3 regions of the Paenibacillus sp. FSL R7-269 genome follow, and region 1 is predicted to be linked to each of the others. Evidence: riboswitches for the same ligand, from Rfam matches in the RefSeq annotation. Region 1 holds a riboswitch; each other region holds the start of a gene.
The links. A riboswitch is a leader RNA that binds a small molecule or an ion and turns the genes downstream of it on or off. The one in region 1 is predicted to bind cyclic di-AMP.

Region 1 (7,431 bases):
CTGGAGTCCGCTCTCCTGAATCAGCTGCCCCGCGAACCGGCCCGGCGGCCGCTTGAAGACACTGCCGCAGGACGGATACTCCAGCGGCTGCTTCGATTCCCGCAGATAGGTTAACTCATCCATGGACGCCTTAATCGCGGCAGGATCGCCTGGAAGAAGCTTGAATCTCGCCTCCAGTACAATATACTGTCCGCTGGCGAAGATGCTGCTGCGGTATCCCCATTCCAGCTGATCGCTGTGCAGGGTGAGGAGCTGGCCATTCTGATCGATCACAAGCGCACTGTGCAGGACATCCTTCACTTCACCGCCGTAGGCTCCGGCATTCATATACAGAGCCCCGCCTACCGTGCCGGGGATGCCGCAGGCGAATTCCAGACCGGTCAGCTCCTGCTCCAGCGCATAGCGCGAGACATCGATAATCTTCGCCCCGCACTGCGCATACAGCAGCCCGTCACGGATGCCCATCCCGGACAGATCCGAGGTCTGGAGCACGATGCCGCGGATGCCTCCGTCCCGGATAATGACATTGGAGCCGTTGCCGAGAATCGTAAGCGGGATCTGATGATCAAGGGCATAGGCAGAGATGATCTGGATCTCTTCATATGTAACCGGGGCAGCCAAGATATCCGCTTCGCCGCCCATGCGGGTATAGACCAGATCCTTAAGGCTCTCACGGCGCTTCAGCGAGCCTGCTGTTACTAGCGGCTGCAAATCCTCATATATGTTGTCAATATTCATTCTTCATACTCCTAACTCTATGAACAAGATAATGGTGGTGCTTATTGCCGGGCCATCACGGCTTCAGCAACCACAACTTTAACAACGAACAGGCTCCCTTGTCAATGACAGGAGCCTGTTAAGAAGCTGCATATAGCAATATTATGCTTCGAAATTCCCAATTATACCCTATTTGATAGCCGCCGTGCTCTCGGAACGGAATTCCTCCCGCCGTGCGGACCGTTCCTCCTCCTTCATCCGGGGACAGGTATAACACAGCCGCCCGCCCTCAGTCCTGTAATACATGCAGCAGCGGTTACGCATCTGAACCGTCTGCTGCGGGTCCGCGAGCGATTCGATTCTCCGCACCTTCACCTGGAACGGATTCCGCGGCATCCCGAATACGGCAGCAGGCAGCTCATCCTTCAGATAGGCGTAATCCTCCTCCAGCCGGCGTAGCTGGAGCGGATCTGTAAGCTCAGCAGCAAAGGCTTCCGCATAATAATTGAATTTGGTCGGCATCTGTCCCCAGATCTCCCCATGCGAAAGGCCGCTCACCTGTGAAGCCATGCGGATCAGCGGCACGGCTGTGCTCTGGTAGAAGCTGGTGAGCACCTCATTGCGCCAGGCCTTCCGTTCAGGCTCATCCGCAGGAGCTTGTCCCATCCCCCATTCACGAAGCGAGAAGGCAACACGGCAGTAGCCGTCTGCCGGAACGAGATGCAGCTGAAGGTTCCGTAAGCTGAAGTCCGGTACACATAGGTAGCCGGTCACGGAATACTGGACCGCGAGTGCAATAATGCTCAGATAACCACCGAAATACGCACCGGCCGCTTTATCGTCAAGCGCCTTCATCAGCGGCCGGTAAGCCTCCATGAAGGTCCTCATCCCCGCCTCTTCTGCCAGTTCTGCAGCGGCGAAGGAATACACGGCTCCTTCGGGTACCTTAGCATGGAGATCGAACTTGGAACTATATTCTTGCCTCAGGAATTCATTCATGTTCCTCTCCTACAGCCCGGCAACTTTGTACGCAGCCAGCTCGTAAGGCAGACAGAGCGGCACACCTGTACGCGGATCAGGCACAATATCCGCCTCAATGCCGAATACCTCACGCAGCACTGCCGGTGTCATTACCTCATTCGGAGCGCCTTCACTGATCACATTGCCGGATTTGATCGCTACCATATGCTGCGCGTAACGGGAGGCATGGTTCAAATCATGGACAACCATAATGATCGTCCGGCCTTCCTGCTCATTCAGCTTCTGCAGCAGCTGAAGCACCTCCAGCTGATGGGCCATATCCAGGAAAGTCGTCGGCTCATCAAGGAACAGAATCTCCGTCTGCTGTGCCAGCGCCATGGCGATCCAGGCCCGCTGCCGTTGTCCGCCGGAGAGCCGGTCAATCGGCCGGTCACGGAATTCATTCATGCCGGTCAATTCAATCGCCTCGGCAATAATGCTGCGGTCTTCAGGCGTCAGGCTGCCGAAGCCCTTCTGATGCGGATACCGACCGTACCCTACCAGCTCAGATACCGTTAACCCGTCCGGGGCAGTAGGATTCTGCGGCAGAATCGCCAACTGGCGGGCCACCTCTTTGGTGGACAGATTGTGAATAGACTTCCCGTCCAGCATGACATTGCCGCTCTTCGGCTTCATGATCCGGGCCATCGTCTTCAGAATCGTGGACTTCCCGGAGCCGTTCGCTCCGACGAGCGCCGTAATCTTCCCTGTCGGAAGCGACAGATTCAGCCCCTTTACAATCATTGTCTCCGCATATCCGATGCTCAGCTGCTCTGTATTTAAACGTTCCGACATGATAACACTCCTCGTATAAATGTAATGGAGCAAGGCTCCTCTATTATAAATATGGCTATGAAACAGACAAGCTCAATTATTGCTTATAGATTGATGATATTGATTCTCATTATCTCTGTCAACTAAAACGTAAAAACGGCCGCCTCCGCATGAAGCAGAAACAGCCGTCTTTCTATAATCTTCTATATTATTTATGCAGATGGAAAGGAACCGTGGCGATGACAATATCCTTCTGATTCATCAGATAAGAGCGGATGAACAAGCTGGTCTGATTATGCAGCACCGCCTGCCACCAATGCTTGGTAACGAATTGCGGAATCAGGACGGTAATATGATCCGTTGAAGAGGTCTTCCATTCTACTGTATCGATGAATTTCACCAGCGGGCGGATAATACTGCGGTAGCGGGAGCGCAGTACGATCAGGCGTACTCCGGGGTTCCACTCCTCCCACTTCTGCTCCATCTTGTGAATCTCTTCTTCATCAAAGCCTACATATACAGCGACCACATTATCAGTCAATGACTTCGCATAGCTGATCGAATGTAGTACTGCGCGGGTCACACCGGCGACCGGAACGACTACGGTGCTTCCTTTGATACAAGGCTTATCGGTAGCGGGACAGATCCGCAGCTGATCGGCAATATTCATATAATGGCGGTGAATCCGGTGGAACACGATAATGACGACCGGCAGGAAGATGAAGGCCATCCACACGCTGGAGAATTTGGTGATAATGAAGATCATGGTGATCGTTAACGTGGTGAGCATCCCGACCGTATTCACGGCGAACTTGCTCTGCCAGCCTTGCGGCTTCGTTCTGTACCATTGGACCATCATGCCTAGCTGCGACAGCGTGAACGGAATGAATACCCCTACTGCATATAATGGAATGAGTCCTTCCGTATTCCCGTGAAATGCAGCTACGAGCACTGCCGACATGACGCCGAGGAAAATAATGCCGTTGGAGAAGCCAAGCCGGTCGCCGCGCACCATGAAGGCATGGGGCAGATATTTGTCTTTGGCGAACATGAACGCCAGCAGCGGGAAGGCCGAGTACGCCGTATTGGCTGCCAGGAACAGGATAACCGCCGTAATCCCCTGAATGAAGAAGTACAGCCCGCCACGGCCGAAGGTAGACTCGGTAATCTGTGAGACCACGGTGGCCTTCTCATCGGGCATGATGCCGTACCAGTAAGCCAGCAGCGTAATGCCTGTGAACATAGCTCCGAGAATGAGGCCCATGAGCATCAGCGTTTTGGCTGCATTTTTCTCCGCCGGCGCTTTGAAGTTAGGAATGGCATTGGAGACCGCCTCTACCCCGGTTAGGGCCGAACAACCGGAGCTGAATGCCTTCAGCAGCAGGAACATACTGACATTGGAGACTGCCGTACCAATCTCAGGAACGTGTGCATGAGCCCCGCCGGTTGCATATTTGAAGATCCCTGCGATAATCAGCACGAAGATGGAGACGACGAACAGATAGACCGGGATGGCGATGAACGAAGCCGATTCGGTCACCCCGCGCAGATTAACAATCGTTAAGAGTACGATAACAGATACCGCTATGAGGACACTATGATTATGCAGATTTGGAAAAGCTGAAGTGATCGCGTCCGTCCCCGCCGAGGCGCTTACCGCCACCGTCAGAATGTAATCCACCAGCAGCGAGCCGCCGGCCAGAAGCCCAGTATGCACTCCAAGATTGGTTTTGGCTACAATATAAGCTCCTCCGCCCTGCGGATAAGCGAATATCGTCTGCCGATAGGACAGAATCAGAATAGCCAGCAAGCCCAGTACGGCTAATGCAATTGGCAAGGAGTACCAGATGGCGGTGAACCCGGCGGCCACCAGTACGATTAGAATTTGTTCTGTTCCGTAGGCTACAGACGAGAGCGCATCAGAAGACAGGACAGCCAGTGCTTTCACCTTGGATAACTTTTCATGATCGAGTTCGTTCGACTTCATCGGACGCCCGATCAATAGTCGTTTTACCTTGCTTACCATTGTAGTAACAGTTCCTCTCTTGGTTAAGTTGAAAATGGGGTTTCCCTGCGCTGTTTTCATAAGTGGATTTCATAAATGCAGGCACCAAAATAAGCATACGGAAATGATCCGCATGCCTAATGTGCATGGTCATTATCCCACTAGTGGCTTACGAGGTTAGCTGGCGGATTCGGACTGTGGTAGCCCTACGGTTACAGCCCTTGCGGCCTGCTCCGATTCACCCCTTTTGGCCTTGGCCAAAGTGTGGTTCCCCCGTTTTTCCTTCCGGAAAATTCAGCGCATATTCAACTTCTCACAAGGACTAATATTAAGCTACAATACGTCTTCCGTAAAGCGTGGAAACAAATGAAAAAAGAATGAAAAGCACTCAAAACAACCAAATTCATCATCCGGTATGTCTTGATCTTTCATTCTCTTTCATTATCCCTTTAACACGTGATTTTACAGGGTTTTTGTATATTATTTTTCGCTAAAATTAAGGGGATTCTCTTCTCTTCCTTCTGCCCGTCAGCTTCTTACTCTGCAGGCTCCTCTTTCCGTCCTGTCCAGAGCAGAATGGAGATTAAGACAAAGGCTATAAGTGCAAGCAGAGGGATCGTAACAAATCCGAACCAATTCAGATAATCCTTGTTGCACGGTACGCCGATGGTGCAGGGAAGCACCTTGCTGAGCGCCGGAATTTTCTGCTCTGCATAATGATAAATAGAGATACAGCCGCCGATCAGACTAAGGGGAAGCACATAAGGAATGATCCGCTTGTCCGCCCGGTAGGTGGCGATCCCCAGCAAGAACAGCTGCGGGTACATGAAGATCCGCTGGAACCAGCACAGCTTGCACGGCTCGTAATGCAGGACCTCACTGAGATACAGGCTTCCCGCTACAGCCACCACACAGACGAACCAGGCCAAGTAGAGACAATTTCGCCGGCAGAAGGCAGAGAAGGCTGTCATTGGGCAGCTCCCGCTGCTGCTGTAGCTGCTTGAATCTGAGCGTCAATCTCCTCCATATTGAAAGGCTCCTTCACCTTGATGCCGTTCACGAACAAGGAAGGTGTATTCGTTACGCCCGCATCCGTGCCAAGCTGAATATCCCGGTCCAGCTCCTTCGCATAGGTGCGGTCGTCAATATCCTTGCGCAGCAGGTCATAATCGACCGGCAGCTCCAGCTGCTTGGCGAGACTCACCATGAAGTCAGGCGTAGCCCACTCCTTGTCTTCATTCCCCTGGTTGGCATAGATCGCATCGAAGTATTTCCAGAACGCTTCCTGGTTCTGATGATACACCGAAAGCGCTGCCAGGGAGGCCGTTCTGGAATCCTTGCCGATGAAGGCCAGATTCACGAAATAGAAGGCTGCTTTATTCTGATCTACATAACCCTGAACGATCTGCGGTTTGATCACACCGGTGAACTGGGCGCAAGCCGGACATTTGAAATCGCCGAATTCCACAATTTTAACCGGAGCATCCTCCTTGCCAAGCCGCATCATTTCGCTGTAATTGAAGGCAACCGGCTTACTGTCTGTACCGGCAGGAGAAGAGTCCTTCGAAGCAAGTATGAATAAGCCTACAAAAATAATAACGACGATAGCCACCGTACTCACGATCAGAATTCTCGTTTTCTGCTTCTGCTGTTCCTGCTCTGCCCTGCGCTTCTCCTGCTTGCTCATTTGGGGAGCCATGACATTGTTCTTTTTTGTTTTGCTCAAAGAGAGTTCCTTTCCGTCCTCAGGACTGTCGTGATAAAAGAATAGTTACTTTCAAATTATATAATGTTAACTCTCTTGTTGGCAATCGCTGCTTATACGGCTTCGTTCTCCTCTGCTGACTCCCCGCCCCCTGTATCCTTGCCGAAGAATACCTCCGGGGAATGCTCCTGCGACTGCAGCTTAATTCTGAAGAAGAATTGTGTACCGCCTCCCTCTGCCGGTTCTGCCCAGATCTCTCCTTGCATCAGGTCTACAAGCTTCTTGCAGATCGCAAGGCCCAGACCCGTTCCGGGGTATTTGCGGGTATGCGACGCGTCCACCTGCGAGAAGGACTGGAAGAGCAGCTGCAGCTTATCCGGGGAGATGCCAATGCCGGTGTCGCGCACCATGAATTGCAGCGCCTGAGCGGTCTCCCTGACGCCATAGGACTCCACCTTAACCGTTACCGTGCCGGATGGCGTGAATTTCACCGCATTGCCGATCAGATTGATCAGAATCTGGCGGATACGCGCAGCATCCCCGGTGAACTTGTCGGGAAGCCCCTCTTCGATCACAAGCTCCAGGGATAACGGCTTGTCTTGCGTGCTCACCACGAACAGATCCATACAGCCCTGGAGAAGCGCCTTCAGCCCGAATGTATCCTTGGTCAACGAGAGACTATCCGCCTCCAGCCGGGAGATATCGAGAATATCGCTCATCACATGCAGCAGAGCGTGGCTGCTTGTACTCTGAAGCCGCAGGAGCTCCAGATGCTCGGGATTGCTGATCTCCTCGGCCAGCAGCTGGTTGACACCGATAATGCCGTTCAGCGGTGTGCGAATCTCATGGCTCATGGTGGCAAGGAACTCGCTCTTCATCGTCACAGCACTCTCCGCGGCATCCCTGGCCTCCAGCAGCTCATACTGATACTTCATAAGGGCTGTCACATCCTCGGCCACAATATAGACCCACTGCTCCGTATGATGCAGCAAAGGAAAGACGGTGACACTGCAGATCAGCTGCTCCCCGCCTTTGCTCCGGACCTTCAGCTCAAGCTTAGAGGACTGGCCCCGTGACGCACGTGTTACGGCATCCCGAACAGCCGCGTCATCCCGTTCGCTGTACAGTATCGCCTTATAATTCCCCAGTTCTTCTCTGCTATATCCGGTAATGTCCCGCAGAGCAGGATTAGCACTGATAATCTTCTTGC
Region 2 (7,431 bases), on a different contig from region 1:
GTCGCTTATGCCGATTACCTTCTCGGTCGCACTAATGGGGGCGTTCTCCATGGCCGGGCTGCCTCCATTCAGCGGATTTCTCAGCAAAGAGATGTTCTTCACTGCGGTACTGAATATCCGCGAGTTCGATATTCTGAATTCTGGATTCTGGCTGCAGCTCTTTCCTGTCATTGCCTGGATTGCGAGTGTATTTACTTTTGTATACAGTATGATTCTTGTATTTAAGACCTTCGGCGGCAAGAAGCATTCAGACAAACTGGACAAAACGCCGCATGAAGCTCCACTAGGACTCTTGCTGGCACCCGTCATTCTGATTTCTTTTACACTGGTGTTTGCCTTTTTCCCGGATCTGGTCTCGGTCACGCTGATTGAGCCGGCAATGGCCTCCATACACACGGGGATGCTCTCTCCGGGGGAGAGCTTTGAGACTTCTATTCATTTCTGGCATGGCTGGACACCCGAGATCTTCATGACACTTGGTGTTGTAGCAGCCGGAATTCTCCTGTTCAAAAGCTATACCCGGCTGCGGGTGCTGGACCGTGAAGCCAGGGGGCGGAATACGCTTAACCGGGTGTATGATGCGTCGCTCCGTCTACTGGAACGGGGGTCCGCGCGTTTGACAGATGCCTATATGACCGGCTCTAACCGCCATTATTTACTGTATATCTTCAGCTTTTTGATCGTGGCTGTGCTTAGTGTTCTCCTCCGGGAACCCGGGATCAGCTTTGGCATGAAACAGTATGCGGACTTATCCTTCTATGAATGGGCCGTTATTGTAACGATGCTGCTGGCAGCCTTTGCTGTTCCTTTTGCCAAATCACGGGTCAATGCCATCCTGTTCACCGGCGGTGTCGGGTACATGGTGACGCTGCTGTTTGTCCTTTTCCGGGCACCTGATCTTGCGCTGACCCAGATGATTATTGAGACCGTGTCCGTCATCCTGTTCCTGCTCTGTTTCCGGTACTTGCCGAAGCTGAAGAAGCAGAAGGAGAACATGCGCTTCAAGCTGCCTAACCTGATCATCTCGCTTGGTGTGGGTGTAACAGTGACGCTGGTCGCTCTGGCAGCAATGGGCAGTAGTCCGTTCGCGTCCATCTCCGAGTACTTCTTACAAGAAAGCTACGCTCTGGCAGGCGGAAAAAATGTAGTTAACGTCATTCTTGTAGACTTCCGCGGATTCGATACTTTATTTGAGATCATGGTGCTTGGTATCGCTTCGCTGGGCATTTATGCCCTTGTCCATCTGAGAATGAAAGAGGAGCCTAAGCGAATTGATCCGCAGCTGGCTGTACCTCTGCGCAGTAATGATGTGATTCTGCAGACGATGTCCAAAGGAATTGTCATCATCATTCTGATCTTCTCCCTGTATCTGTTCTTTGCAGGTCATAATCATCCGGGGGGAGGCTTCATTGGCGCATTGATGACTTCCGCAGCGCTTATACTGATAACCATCGCTTTTGGCATGGATCAGATTCGTAAAGTGTTTCCTGTAAACTACCGCCTGCTCACGGCAGCAGGGCTCATGCTGGCTATTCTTACAGCTTCAGGCTCATTTCTCTTTGGTGTCCCTTTTCTGAGTCATTCCTTCGGACACTTCCATCTTCCTATCCTTGGAGATGTCGAACTGGCAACAGCTGTGCTATTTGACTTAGGCGTCTATTTAGCAGTGGTAGGAGTTGCGATGAACATTATTTTAACGATTGGAGGGGATAAAAGATGGAACTAGTAATGGCGATAGCAATAGGCATTCTGTTTACTATAGGGGTGTACCTGATTTTGTCCAAAATCCTCCTGCGGGTTGTCCTGGGAACCTCCTTACTGACGCATGGTGTACATCTGCTGCTTCTGACCATGGCCGGACTCAAGCGGGGGGCAGCTCCTGTGCTGGGTAATGAGGAGACTTATGTCGATCCGCTGCCGCAGGCTCTGATCCTGACCTCTATCGTGATCAGCTTCGGCGTAACTGCCTTCTATTTCGTGCTTGCTTACCGCTCTTATCAGGCCTTAGGTACGGATGAAATCGACAGTATCAAGGAGGTCAAAGAATGAATAACCTTCTGGTTCTGCCTATTCTGATTCCGTTATGTACAGCGGTGATTCTGATTCTATTCAAAGAGCAGATACGCCTTCAGCGGGGGATTAGCGTAGTTAGCGGTATCCTTACTATCCTTAGTACAGCCTTGCTGGTTACACGTGTACATGCTGATGGCATTATGACCTTACAAATGGGAGGGTGGGTCCCCCCTTACGGGATTGTATTTGTTGGAGATATGTTCGCTTTACTAATGGTGATGATGGCTTCCATCGTAAGCTTCGCCATATTGCTCTATTCCTTCAGCAGCATTGGAGAGCAGAGGGAGCGGTATTATTATTATACTTTCTTTCATTTTTTGCTGGTCGGGGTATACGGCTCTTTCCTTACGGGAGATATTTTCAACTTGTTCGTCTTCTTTGAGGTGATGCTGATTTCTTCATATGCCCTTATCTCCCTTGGAGGGACCAAGCTGCAGTTACGGGAGACAGCGAAATACCTGCTGATCAATATTGTGTCGTCAACGTTGTTTGTAGCAGCTGTAGCGTATCTGTATGCGGCAGTAGGGACGCTGAATATGGCGCATTTGTCACAGCGTATTGCTGAAGCGGGGCAAGGCGGTATATTGAACGTAATTGCTGTGCTTTTTTTAATCGTCTTCTCCTTAAAAGCGGGGCTGTTCCTGTTCTATTGGCTCCCGGGATCGTACGGCGCACCGCCTTCGGCGATCAGGGCACTATTTGGTGCTCTTCTTACCAAAGTAGGACTATATGCCATTATCCGCACGTTCACCCTGATGTTTGTGAATGATACCAGTCTCACGCATAGTTTGATCGCCTGGATGGCTGCGGCAACCATGATTCTGGGCAGCATAGGGGCAGTGGCCTACAAGGATATCCCTCGGATTCTTAATTATAATGTCATTATTAGTGTCGGATTTGTGGCTTTCGGGCTTGCTGCAGGTACCGGGGATTCGCTGAACGGAGTCATCTTCTATCTGCTTCACGATATGCTGGCTAAAGGGCTCCTGTTTATACTGGGCGGATTAATCATCTCCGCAGCAGGAACAGATCGTTTGAGTGGAATGGGAGGCATGATTAAGAAATACCCGCTCCTGGGCTGGATGTTCTTTATATTGACCCTTGCTCTGGTGGGGATTCCGCCGCTGAGCGGTTTTGCCGGAAAGCTGCTGATCATCCGCGGAGCTTTGGATGCCGGTATGCTGACACTGTCTCTTATCGGTCTCGGCTCAAGCTTTATGGTGCTGTATTCCTTAATCAAGATGTTCAGGCTGGCCTTCTGGGGAAATGAACCTGAGAGAGAACTGCCTGCTGTGAACCTGAAGAGAGCTTCTGCTGTCGCCGCTGCACTGCTTGTGCTTGTCATTGCAATGGGTATTGGAGCAGATGCTCTATATGCCTATGTAGCACAGGCCGGAGAGGTTCTGGCTTCACCTGCGGAATACATTCAAGCCATACTGAAGGAGTAGATATAATGACTCTACAATTCTTGTTTAATCTGTTAGTTGCTTTATTGTGGATGGCAATCAATAATAGCAGCTCCGGCGCCACTTTTCTTATCGGGTTTCTGCTCGGCATAGGGATGCTGCTGTTATTCAGAAGATCCAAGCCCCAGGCCCGGCCATTTTATTTAAAACGTCTATGGTCCATATTCAAGCTGCTGCTGATCTTTATCCGCGAATTGACCATCTCGAACTTTGTGGTGATTTATCATATTCTTCGTCCGAAGCTGGCGATCCGCCCTGGAATATTCGCCTATGAGACAGCCTTAACCTCAGCCTGGGAAGTTACACTGTTGTCTTGTCTGATATGTCTGACTCCTGGCACGCTAACTCTCGACGTGTCAAGGGATGGGAAGACCTTATATATTCATGCTATTGACATCAAAGATGCTGAGGAAATGGTGAAGCAGATCCGGGGGAATTTCGAACAAGTGATCATGGAGGTGACCCGCTGATGGTCTCCGTACTATTAACTACCGCATTGACCATTCTGGGAATGGCCATACTCGCGTGCCTGTACCGGCTTCTGAAAGGACCTACCCGTTCGGATAGGGTGGCGGCCCTAGATACGATAGGCATTCATGTACTGGCTATGATTACTGTCATTAGTATGCTGCTGGATACCCGCAATTTTCTTGAGGTAATTCTGGTTATCGGTATTCTGACGTTTATTGGAACCACTGCACTCGCAAGGTATATCGAACGTGGGGTTGTTGTGGAAGAAGGAGGGGAACTGCATGACAGGTGAGTTGTTTAGCTCGATTCTAGTAGTGCTGGGCGCCATTTTTTGCGGCATTAGTGCCTTTGGTCTGATCCGGCTGCCCGATGTCTATCTGCGTTCACATGCGGCCACCAAAAGTGCAACGTTCGGGGTGTTATGTTTATTGGGCGGCGGCTTCCTTTACTTTTGGTTCAAAGATGGAGAGATCAGTGTCAAGCTGCTGCTGGCGATTCTTTTTGTATTCATCACTTCACCGGTCGCAGGCCATCTAAATGGCCGGGCGGCCTACCGTTCGGGCGTTCCCTTGTGGAAAAACAGCATACAAGACGATCTGCTTACCCATACGGAAAGAAGTAAGGAGCAATCTGAGAAATGATATTTGCCGCTGAATTCCTGTAAAGGAAACGGGGGAACCAAAAGTTCCGGGGTGAATCTCGAGAATATCGAGTAGGGCTACTCAGGTCCGAATCCGTCAGCTAACCCCGTAAGCGTTCATGAGAGGGGAATCCTGCAGTGCCTATTGTTGATGTCAACGGAACAACCTTGTATTATGAGATATCGGGTAGCGGTCTGCCCATCGTTTTTATCCATGATTATTCGACCTCCCACCATCTTTTTGAACCACAGGCGGAATATTTCAGTAAGCGCGCGAAAGTAATTGTCTATGATCTAAGAGGAAACGGGCTGTCGGGGAAGATGAATGTTGAGATTGGCCGGATCTTAGACACTCAAGTTGAGGATCTAAAGGCATTATTAGATAAACTGGATGTAGAAAAGATTGTAATTGTAGCCTGCTCCACTGGAGCTATACTTGCCCAGAAGTTCGCCTATCTGTTCCCTGAGCGGGTGATTACCATGATTTTGGTGGATAGTTATTTTCAAGGTGATTACTCTGCTAGTGGAAGTAAGTTGAAAGAAGCGTTGCAGTTCTGTGCCTGGATTTCTCATTATCTCCCTGCTGAAATGTTTATCAAGCCTTTACGTATCACCTATCACCGGTGGCTCTTGGCTTACCATATCTTGAGAAAAGAGCTTATGCATAAACGGACGACAGAATGGATTAAGCAACGCATGGCGTTGAAGTATTCGGACGGTTACGGGTTTGCGCTGCGGCTGCAAATTCCGGTGCTGATCGTGTCAGGTAATCACAATGAGCGGGTGTTAGAGCAAGTTAAAAAAACAGCGGCTAAGTATCCCAAAGCTCATTTAGCGATCATCGAGAATGCCATGTATCCTAGTCACCTATGTCAACCGCAATTATTTAACCGGCTTTTGCTCGATTATCTAAAGGACCAACAGTGTTTTCAACAAGAGCTACCTGGCTGATGCTCTCACTGGACACACAGCCTTGAAGGTGACGCAGCGCTGTTTATTTACGAAAAGAATCATTACAGGAGCCAGTGATATGTTTAAAAAAAGGTACCTTTGGTTTACTCGAAAACTCAGTCTAACCTCATCAAGAATTATTCTTTTAGGTTTTGCTGTAACCATCATTCTGGGGACAATTATGTTGTCCTTACCGGTATCTTCATCCACCGGAACTAGTGTGGGATGGCTAAATGCATTGTTTACCTCAACTTCAGCTGTGTGTGTCACTGGACTGGTGGTGCTGGATACAGGAACCGACTTCTCCAACTTTGGACAAATCATTATCCTGCTCCTCATTCAAATCGGAGGATTAGGATTCATGACGTTCAGTGTTCTAATTGCCGTAATTCTGGGGAAGAAGATTGGGCTGAAGGAGCGTTTACTCATCCAACAATCTTCGAACTCCATTGAAACACAAGGGGTCGTCCGGTTATCACTAAGCATTGTGCTGATCTCATTTATCTTCGAAACTCTTGGGGCATTGTTGTTGACCGTCCGGTGGGCAAATGACCTGGGTGTTGCCAAAGCCTTATATTATGGAATTTTCCATTCCATCTCGGCCTTTAATAACGCAGGTTTTTCATTATGGTCGGATAGTCTGAGCCGGTATGTCGGTGATCCGTTAGTCAATATTGTCATTTCATTTTTATTTATCATTGGTGGAATTGGATTTATTGTGATTCTGGATCTATACCGCAAGAGAAGCTGGAAGGCTCTGTCTTTTCACACAAAAATCGTGCTAATCACTTCAGGAGTGCTTTGTTTTGCAGGGTTTCTGGTCATATTTGTGTTTGAGCTTTTTAATACCAGAACATTTGGTACACTCACATGGGGGGAAAGAATCTGGGGTGGATATTTCCAGGGAGTGGTTACCCGCACAGCGGGGTTCAACTCCATTGATATTGGTGCGATGTTACCGGCGTCCCAGTTCTTTATGATCTTTCTGATGTTCATAGGAGCTTCATCAGGCTCGACAGGCGGGGGGATCAAGACGACCACCTTTGCGGTACTCATATTAAGCATCTTCTCAACCATCAAGGGGAATGCTGATGTGCAGCTGCTAAAAAAACGGATACCTCAAGATCTTATTTTCAGATCATTGGCTGTAATGACCATCTCCTTAGGCCTTGTTCTTGGAGCAACCTTTTTATTAACAATTACTGAATATACCCGCCATACGGATATTCTTGCTCTTTTATTTGAAGCTACATCAGCCTTTGGAACCGTGGGCATGTCCATGGGCTTAACCCCTGATCTGTCACCGATTGGTAAATGTATCATCATAGTTATAATGTATATTGGGAGACTGGGCCCTTTAACCTTAGCCTTTGCCTTGGCACAAAAAAGTGTTAAACAGAAGTACCGTTACCCAGAGGACAAGTTGCTGATTGGTTAGTAAGTAGGGAGTAGTTGGAACTGATTAAAAGGAGAAGTTCTTCCGTTTACGGGTAGAACTTCTCCTTTTTTAACTTCATTTTTATAGTAGAAGCTTCTCCATAATCATCACATCAATAAACGTTTTGTCTATAATCCCCTGCTTCTCCAATAGACCCACCTGCCGGTAGCCCATCTTCCGATACAACCCTTGACCACTCTCATTAGATCATCTCCTTAAGATTGTTTTCTCGCTTTAATCACAGCAGAGACGATGTATTGCTCAACGTTCGCACCGGGAACCCAATCTTTGATAAATGTTCTGGATTCGTCTTTGGGCTCAATATGGATCTCAGTAAAGCCGCTTTCCTGAAGCATCATCTCCAGATCAGAAATGAAAGAGGCCCCGGAGAT
Region 3 (7,431 bases), on a different contig from region 1:
TCTATTATTAGAGTGGATGATGTGTATTATATTGCGACATCCACGTTTCATTGGAATCCCGGCATTCAAATTTTCAAGTCAACCGATTTAGCGAACTGGGAGCTGACGGCCTTTGCCCTGAATAAAGGTGAAGTGAATCTAAGAGGCACTAATACTCCAGCCGGGATCTGGGCACCGCATCTATCCTATGATTCTTCTACGAACCGGTACTGGTTAGCCTATTCGCATATGTTGAACATGGCAGGCCGTGAATTTAACTCGGATTCCTATGCCATGTGGGCAGAAGATATCCATGGACCCTGGTCGGAGCCTATCTATCTGACATCCATCGGTTTCGATCCGGCGCTGTTTCATGATGAAGACGGCAAACACTATGTGTCCATTCTTGAATGGGAGACCCGTGAAGGGTATCAGGCGCCTGGACATATTGTGATCGCTGAATTTGATTTGAATGAGGGGAAGATCGCTGGACAATGGCACCGGGTGACGCAAGGATTCACCAGCCGCGGCTGTGCTGAAGCACCGCAGATCTATAAATATAGAGATATGTACTATCTACTATTAGCTGCTGGCGGAACGGGATATGCTCATGGTGTTGAGCTGGGACGTGCGGAGAATATTTTTGGCCCCTATGAACCGCATCCGTCGGGAGAGCCCATTATCACCTCCTCGCCGCGCCATCTATTCTCACTGGGTAATCCGGATGCCGGGCATTTTGAGATGTATAATCCAGGCTCAATCATGCAAAAAGCAGGTCACGGCTCATTAGTTCAAACCCAAACAGGCGAATGGTACATTGCCCATCTAATGTCACGGCCTGTGGAAGGAACGCTTTTAAACCCATTAGGCCGTGAAACCTCGATCCAAAAAATGCATTGGACAGTAGACGGCTGGCTGGAAATGAAGGATGGATCGAATGTAGCCAAAATGGAAGTTGAGGGGTTAACAGGTGTTGAATTAGAGGGGGACAGGCTCTCTCATGATGTATTCGATGATTTTAACCAGGAGCACTATGATATTCATTTTCTGACTCCATACCGGGACCAGCAAGCAGCATGGGTGAATACGGTTGAACGTCCGGGTTACTTACGCATTCATGGAGGGAATTCTTTCTTCTCGCAGATTAATCCGGCGATGTTGGCCACGCGTGCAACCTCCCTTCATTATGAAGTTCAAACCAAGGTGGAATTTCATCCCGATCATTATTCGGAAACGGCGGGGATGGGGCTATACTATGATTCGAATAATTGGCTGTATGTTCACTTGACCCACTCCGAATCAGAGGGCACCGTTCTATCTGTGCTGCAGGCCAAGCTGGGGGAACGTATTGAATTGGTCCACAATTACATTCCAGTCCCTGAAGACACAGCGGAGCTCAAGCTGATCTATCATTCAGGCATCGCGAGTATCCTTTACCGCTTCGGGGATAACGGGGATTGGCAAGCTTTTGCAGAGAATATCGATGCTCTCTATCTGTCGGATGAAGGCGTGAACGGGGAGCCGGGGGAGATTGGCGGATTTACAGGCTTGTTCAATTTCATCGGCTCCGTGGATGCCCACCAGCATGACTCCTACGCTGATTTTGAGTACTATAGAGTTAAGAATTACTAACAGGAGTGGTGAATGGTTGTGAAGAAAAGTAGACAAACCCCCGTGCTGGTCGCGGTCTCTATCCTGCTCATTATTGTCAGCAGCCTGATCCCCTCGGCTCAGTCGGCTTGGCTGGGGGCGTTACAGACTCTTATGCTGGGAGCCGGATTGCTCGGCTGCTGTATGGCTTTTTGGCGGTTTGCCAAGGGCGGTAAGGGTGGTAAGGGCAAGAGCTGAGTTCTATGTACTGAACGGTTGGCGAAGACAGGATCGATGCATCGGATGGTTGAGCTATGTAAGGTGAGCCAAGCACTGCATGGATGCTGGTGCTGAGAATCAAGGACTAAGTCGCGGCGGATGCTGCGGCTTTTTTTGATAGAATCTATATGTTTTGGGATCCCCGCAAAGTACCTGAGTCATTTATCGAAGCTAAAGCCCCACTTTGAGGGGTCATTTTGTTTTGTAGGGGGACCCAGAGGCCCTTATTTTGTGAAAAAGACCGATTCTCTCCCCTTTGCGGACAGAGAGGACGTTAAAGGGCTGTGTGGAGACGGAAATGAGGCGGAATAGGTTAATTAAGCGCCTCTCAGTCCGCATGGCCTTCGGAATGGTCCCATTTGCCGAAATAGGGGATCTGTAGTCCGCATGGCTCACCATCCATCACCTTCTTCGACATCCGTACCCTAATCCCGCCACATCCAACTCGTTCCGCGGCTCTCATTCCTATAGCCCGCGTATCCCGCGTTATACCCAGTCTCATCCCGCCGAAGGACGATGGACCGCAGGCAAGGCAGAATGGGCGGCTGCCATCTGTTCGCGTATTCCTCTAAGCCGGGCCTTCAGCTCGAGGATGCTGCAATCCAGGATCTGGCTGATGTCGGGCAGGGGGAGCTGGATGCCGTACCATAAGGCACTGGCAACGTGATCGTCCCAATTAAGCAGGGTAGCAGCGCAGCGGCTATGATCCCGGGCGAGCACAGCACATTGGCGGATGCACTCTCTGTAGGCAGCCGCAGCAGCGCTGTCCCCTGAGAGGCTGCTCTTCAGCCATAGTGGATGGAGTGCCACGAAGGTGGCGGTGGTTGCTTGCTCGGCGCGGGCGCCTTTTTCCAGCAGAAGGCAGCTTAGCGCATAGACGGGACTGCTATATTGCCGGGTGTAGTGGTTGAATCCGGCAGCAGCGGCTGCCGTGGGCGATAAGGGGTCAGGCATGTGGTCACGTTCCTTTCTGAATCTATACTGTGCAATTCATTCCAGCGCGCAAAAAACCGCAGGCAGAGGAGGACCTCTGCCTGCGGTTGTGGATAACAGGCGTAAGACGCCTGGCACAAAAGCGTGGCGGATCAGGGCTCTCTCCTTACGCTTACGAGGTTAGCTGTCGGATTCGGACGGTGAGAGTCGCCCTACCTGCCGGAGACCTGCGCGTGGCATTCTCCTTCGGATTCACCCCAAGTCGGCCTGACGGCCGGATGGTTCCCCCGTTTTCCACATGACGGAAATTCAGCGTGCATGCATTGATTGTTTTCATGAATGCATTCATTTGCTTTCAACACGAATCATACTCTTTTCGGAGGGGGTTTGTAAAAATGGAAAAGAGTGCTATTCGCCTTTTTTTCAGCAAATGGCTGAATGGCTGTGCATAGGGAAGCTAAAACACCTATATGTAGCAGATTATCTGCCATTTATCTCGCTCAAGCGCTGTTTTTTATTTTTGGCAGAGATCACCACCACAGCGGAACCTTCTGATTCTTCCAGGCAATGATCCGCTTCACCTCACGAACGGTTCCTGTTGTAATCTCATAGTCGCTGCGCTGCGCTGCATGAAGGTCCAGGAAGTGCAGCATCCCTCCATAAGTCCCAACAGCCAGCAGCGTCTCATCCGGATTGATAGCTAACCCTGAAATAGTGCTTCCGGCATAATAACGCCACAGCTCCCGCCCCTCTGCATCAATGAGCCTTAAGTAGCCATAAGCGTCGCCAATGACAACACCCTCTTTCAGCGCTGCCGCTGCATACACCCGGGCTTCCTCGTTAACAAGCGGATATTCCTGGTCTGCCGGGAGTTTTCCTGCTACCACATCTTCAAGGGGAACGGCAAGGGTAACGCCATTATAGAAGTGGCAGGCATTGAACCATACGCTATGCTGGTCCTTCGTAAATATAGTATAGTGCGGGTAACTGGATTCCGGATTGAATAAGTGAACCTGCCCTGAAGTTATGTCATATAAAAGATGATCACTGCCCTGGCTGCCATAGGAAATCCATCTTCCATCCGGAGAGACGGCACCATGCGGCATGTCAATTTCAATGTGCTCTATCTCATCTGCTTTATATTCTTCGAGATCAGGATGCAGCAGATTCACCTCCCAGGGCTTCTCCTCCGATTGCTGGACCAGGAAAATTCCCTGGCTCATAACAAGCAATAACGCCCCGCCCCCGTTAAAAGGAATGACCTGCTCCAAGGGTAACGCCTGGTCCAGGCTGTCTATGTCCAAGACGGGAAAGTCCGGGTCCAGCGCTTGAATCGTTCCATTCAGCTCACGCCATGAGAGGGTTGCTACAACTGTGCCCTGAAGTGTGCTGTTCATGGATTGCATAATGGTAATCCCCTGAGTTCCGGCGAGCGCATAGAACTGATTATCAGGTGATGCCCCAACCAGGCTAAACTCGCCGAATACGGAAATAACATCCTTATGTACAACCACAACTGCATTCTTCTCCCAGGGGGTACCGGTACTGAATACCACAGCATCATCACTGATGAAATGGATACCGCGAATCGCCTGCATCTCCTTCTGAAAGTGGCCGGAGAGCGGCCACGTTGCCGCCGGCAATTGCGCCCGCAGCTCAGCCATCTCACCGTGCTCATTAGCTCCTCGAATCATCTTATAGATTTTGGCGGCGAGGGTCCCGCGTGTATCCTCTGCGGGTTCATTTCCCGCTTTGTCCCAGCCTTCAGTCAGTCCTTTATGTACGAATTGGTTAACGTCGCCCGCATAACGCTGCCCTTCTTCACGCCATTTGGCAGCCTGCTCATTTTGTAGCCAGTTCAATTGATCAGTCCTCCTGTTCCAGATATATATAAACATACATATTTTACATCAATGAATCGCAAAAAAAGGTACTGCTCCTGTTGAGAGAACAGCACCTTTGTGTATATTACAGAACAGCAGCATCCATAAGCTCTTGAAGCTCAGGAAGATTGAAGCCCTTGACTGCCCGGTCCCCGGATACAGTGACTGGAATGCCCATGAAGCCCAGCTTCTCCACTTCCTCCTGATAGACCGAGCTTATCATCACATCCCGCACCTCGAAGGGAATGCCTTTGCTCTCCAGCAACTGCTTGACCTGATTGCATTCGCTGCAGCCGGAGGTCGAATAGACAATTACGTTCGCGCTCATTGCTCCACTGCTTCCTTTATCGCTTTTTGGGTAATCTTCCAGTGTGAGGTGTTCCAGCGGACTTCGCTGTCCTCCAGCAGGAAGATTTGCGGGGATTCATGCTTGATTCCGAAATCCTCAGCAATCTGATTGGAGACAGGACGGTCTTCGATCACATGGACAACGGCTGCAGGAGTATCTGAATGCTGTGCATAGGCCTGGAATTCTTCGTTGGCCTTGGCGCTGATCGGACAGGTGGTGCTGTGCTTGAAGAGCAGTTTTTTGCCAGGCTGCCCGATATATTGCTCTAGTTCTTCCTTAGTGTGAATTTGTTGAATAGACATCGGAGGATCACCTTCCTGGGTAAGAGTTAATGAAACCTGTTGTCAACAATTGTGTTGTTAACAACTATTAATCATGATTGTAACATAGTTCAAAATTAAAGCAAAAGTAAAGTTCTGCTTAGTCCGGCCCCTCCCTTGAAGGATGTTGTTAACGGCCCGAGGCCATGCTAATGTGAGAGGGATGAATCTAGGCTCGGTGCATAATCATGCAGATATGAGGGGGGAGCTCATGAAAAGGGTTGCTTGTGTTACCGGTGCTGACCGTGGACTGGGATTGTGTCTCGTTCGATCTCTTTTGGAGAGTAAGTACATGGTGTTTGCCGGACAGTATTTGCCGGACCCTGCGGCATTGGAAGCTTTGAAAGCGCAATACCCGGATAGCCTGAGGCTGGTCCCTCTTGATATCGGCAATGCAGGGAGCGTAAAGGAGGCTGCACGGAGTATTGCCGGGAGTACAGGGCACCTTGATATGATTATCAATAACGCGGGGATTATCCACCGGTCGGATGATGCAACGGTGCTCGTGGATATGGATGATGAAGCGATGGCGGAGATTTATAACGTGAACACGCTTGGTGCGCTGAGAGTGAGCAATGCATTGATGGGCTTACTGCTGCAAGGCCGCCAGCGTCTGGTGGTTAATATCTCGTCGGAGGCCGGAAGCATCGGACGGAACAAGCGGATCAATATGTATGGCTATTGTATGTCCAAGGCCGCACTTAATATGCAGTCTTCGCTGCTGCACAATCATCTGCGTGCGATGGGCGGACAAGTGATGGTCTTCCATCCCGGCTGGCTGCAGACCTATATGAACGGGGAGAAGGATGCGAAGGCGCCTGTAACTCCTGAAGAATCGGCAGGCAAGATTATGACAATCGTTCATAACCATAAGATGTATTTGGCTGAAGAACCGGCTTTTATCGATCTGGACGGCAATCTCTGGCCCTGGTGACACGAACATTCAGGACAGGCTATCTTGGCAAAAGAGAGGTGTGTACATCATGTCTTCATACAAAGCACTGGCGTTCGGCAGCTATACTGAAGTGAAGTACCATCCCTTCGAGGGAGTAGACCGTGAACTGGAGCAGCTCCTTGAGCCCGAGTTCCATGTGGTCTCCACGGAGGATTACGGACGGATGAACCGGGCAGAGCTGGCAGAATGCAGACTGGTGATCTCCTATACGGAGTTCTCCGAGGAGCAATTACCCACTGCGCAGAGCGGGGCCCTGCTCGCTTATGTGGCTGGCGGCGGCGGGCTGCTTGTCGTGCACAACGGCATATCCCTGCAGCGTAATCAGGAGCTTGGGGCGATGCTTGGTGCCCGGTTCACCCATCATCCGGCGTTCACAGCGCTGCAGATGAAGGTGACTGCGCCGGAGCACCCGATTATGGAGGGGATATCTGATTTTGTTATAGAGGATGAGCCTTATTATTTCGAGCAGCATCCCCACTTCGGGACAACGGTGCTGGCCGAATATCCGCATGACGGAGCGATGAGACCGGCGGCATGGTGCCATGCCTTCGGTGAAGGCCGGGTGGTCTATCTGATGCCTGGGCATCATCTGCCTTCCTTCTCCTCAGAGCCGCTGCGCCGGATGATCCGCAGAGGCGGATTGTGGGCTGCCGGAATGCTGTAATACGTGACGCTTATGATAAAAGGCAGGATACCGCTTGGATAACATGCGGTGTCCTGCCTTTGTGTAAGAAATGGGATGATCAGCTATGATGCCCTATTTCGGGGGCTTAAGCATCAGCAACAGGGACGACCTCGTTCTGATGAAGAGCTTCCAGTACCTCTGCCCGCAGCGTATCGGTGAAGGCGGCCCAGACCTTTTTGCCGACATCCAGCTCTTCGCGCCCAATCGATTGCAGCGTCTCAAGCCATACCCGCTTGTCATTAATGAGTCCGAGCTGGTCCTGAATGTCCTTATAGAAGGCTTCATGGGCATGGAATTTCTGATTTAGCGCAAAAGCAGCCGCATTTGCCGTATAACGCAGTTCCTTGGCGGCGATCCGCAGCTCATGCAGAGCTTCGAAGGCTTCCTGCGATTCGGCTGCCGGACCCTTGAATAGGGTCTTACAGGATTTTTTCTTCTGTTCAAAGGCGACTTCAAGC

Region 2: another riboswitch for cyclic di-AMP. It lies ahead of C162_RS31105 (alpha/beta fold hydrolase); the one in region 1 lies ahead of C162_RS15390 (APC family permease).
Region 3: another riboswitch for cyclic di-AMP. It lies ahead of C162_RS28280 (hypothetical protein); the one in region 1 lies ahead of C162_RS15390 (APC family permease).

Annotation. Positions count from the first base shown of each region.
Region 1 covers NZ_ASPS01000030.1:88,463-95,893, forward strand. The annotation lists gene murB (UDP-N-acetylmuramate dehydrogenase) at 1-738, opposite strand, end outside; gene C162_RS15380 ((2Fe-2S)-binding protein) at 907-1,716, opposite strand; gene C162_RS15385 (ABC transporter ATP-binding protein) at 1,726-2,532, opposite strand; gene C162_RS15390 (APC family permease) at 2,720-4,537, opposite strand; cyclic di-AMP (ydaO/yuaA leader) riboswitch at 4,667-4,826, opposite strand; gene C162_RS15395 (disulfide oxidoreductase) at 5,053-5,487, opposite strand; gene C162_RS15400 (DsbA family protein) at 5,484-6,242, opposite strand; gene C162_RS15405 (sensor histidine kinase) at 6,335-7,431, opposite strand, start outside.
Region 2 covers NZ_ASPS01000110.1:65,035-72,465, forward strand. The annotation lists gene C162_RS31075 (Na+/H+ antiporter subunit A) at 1-1,726, shown strand, start outside; gene C162_RS31080 (Na(+)/H(+) antiporter subunit C) at 1,717-2,049, shown strand; gene C162_RS31085 (Na+/H+ antiporter subunit D) at 2,046-3,521, shown strand; gene C162_RS31090 (Na+/H+ antiporter subunit E) at 3,527-4,009, shown strand; gene C162_RS31095 (Na(+)/H(+) antiporter subunit F1) at 4,009-4,302, shown strand; gene mnhG (monovalent cation/H(+) antiporter subunit G) at 4,292-4,651, shown strand; cyclic di-AMP (ydaO/yuaA leader) riboswitch at 4,649-4,781, shown strand; gene C162_RS31105 (alpha/beta fold hydrolase) at 4,789-5,601, shown strand; gene C162_RS31110 (TrkH family potassium uptake protein) at 5,681-7,039, shown strand; partial or broken gene C162_RS35725 (GNAT family N-acetyltransferase) at 7,121-7,243, opposite strand; gene C162_RS31115 (arsenite methyltransferase) at 7,255-7,431, opposite strand, start outside.
Region 3 covers NZ_ASPS01000077.1:43,670-51,100, reverse strand. The annotation lists gene C162_RS28295 (family 43 glycosylhydrolase) at 1-1,611, shown strand, start outside; gene C162_RS28290 (hypothetical protein) at 1,630-1,827, shown strand; gene C162_RS28280 (hypothetical protein) at 2,347-2,802, opposite strand; cyclic di-AMP (ydaO/yuaA leader) riboswitch at 2,937-3,106, opposite strand; gene C162_RS28275 (WD40 repeat domain-containing protein) at 3,312-4,643, opposite strand; gene C162_RS28270 (glutaredoxin family protein) at 4,750-4,992, opposite strand; gene ytxJ (bacillithiol system redox-active protein YtxJ) at 4,989-5,315, opposite strand; gene C162_RS28260 (SDR family NAD(P)-dependent oxidoreductase) at 5,545-6,267, shown strand; gene C162_RS28255 (ThuA domain-containing protein) at 6,317-6,952, shown strand; gene C162_RS28250 (CHAD domain-containing protein) at 7,059-7,431, opposite strand, start outside.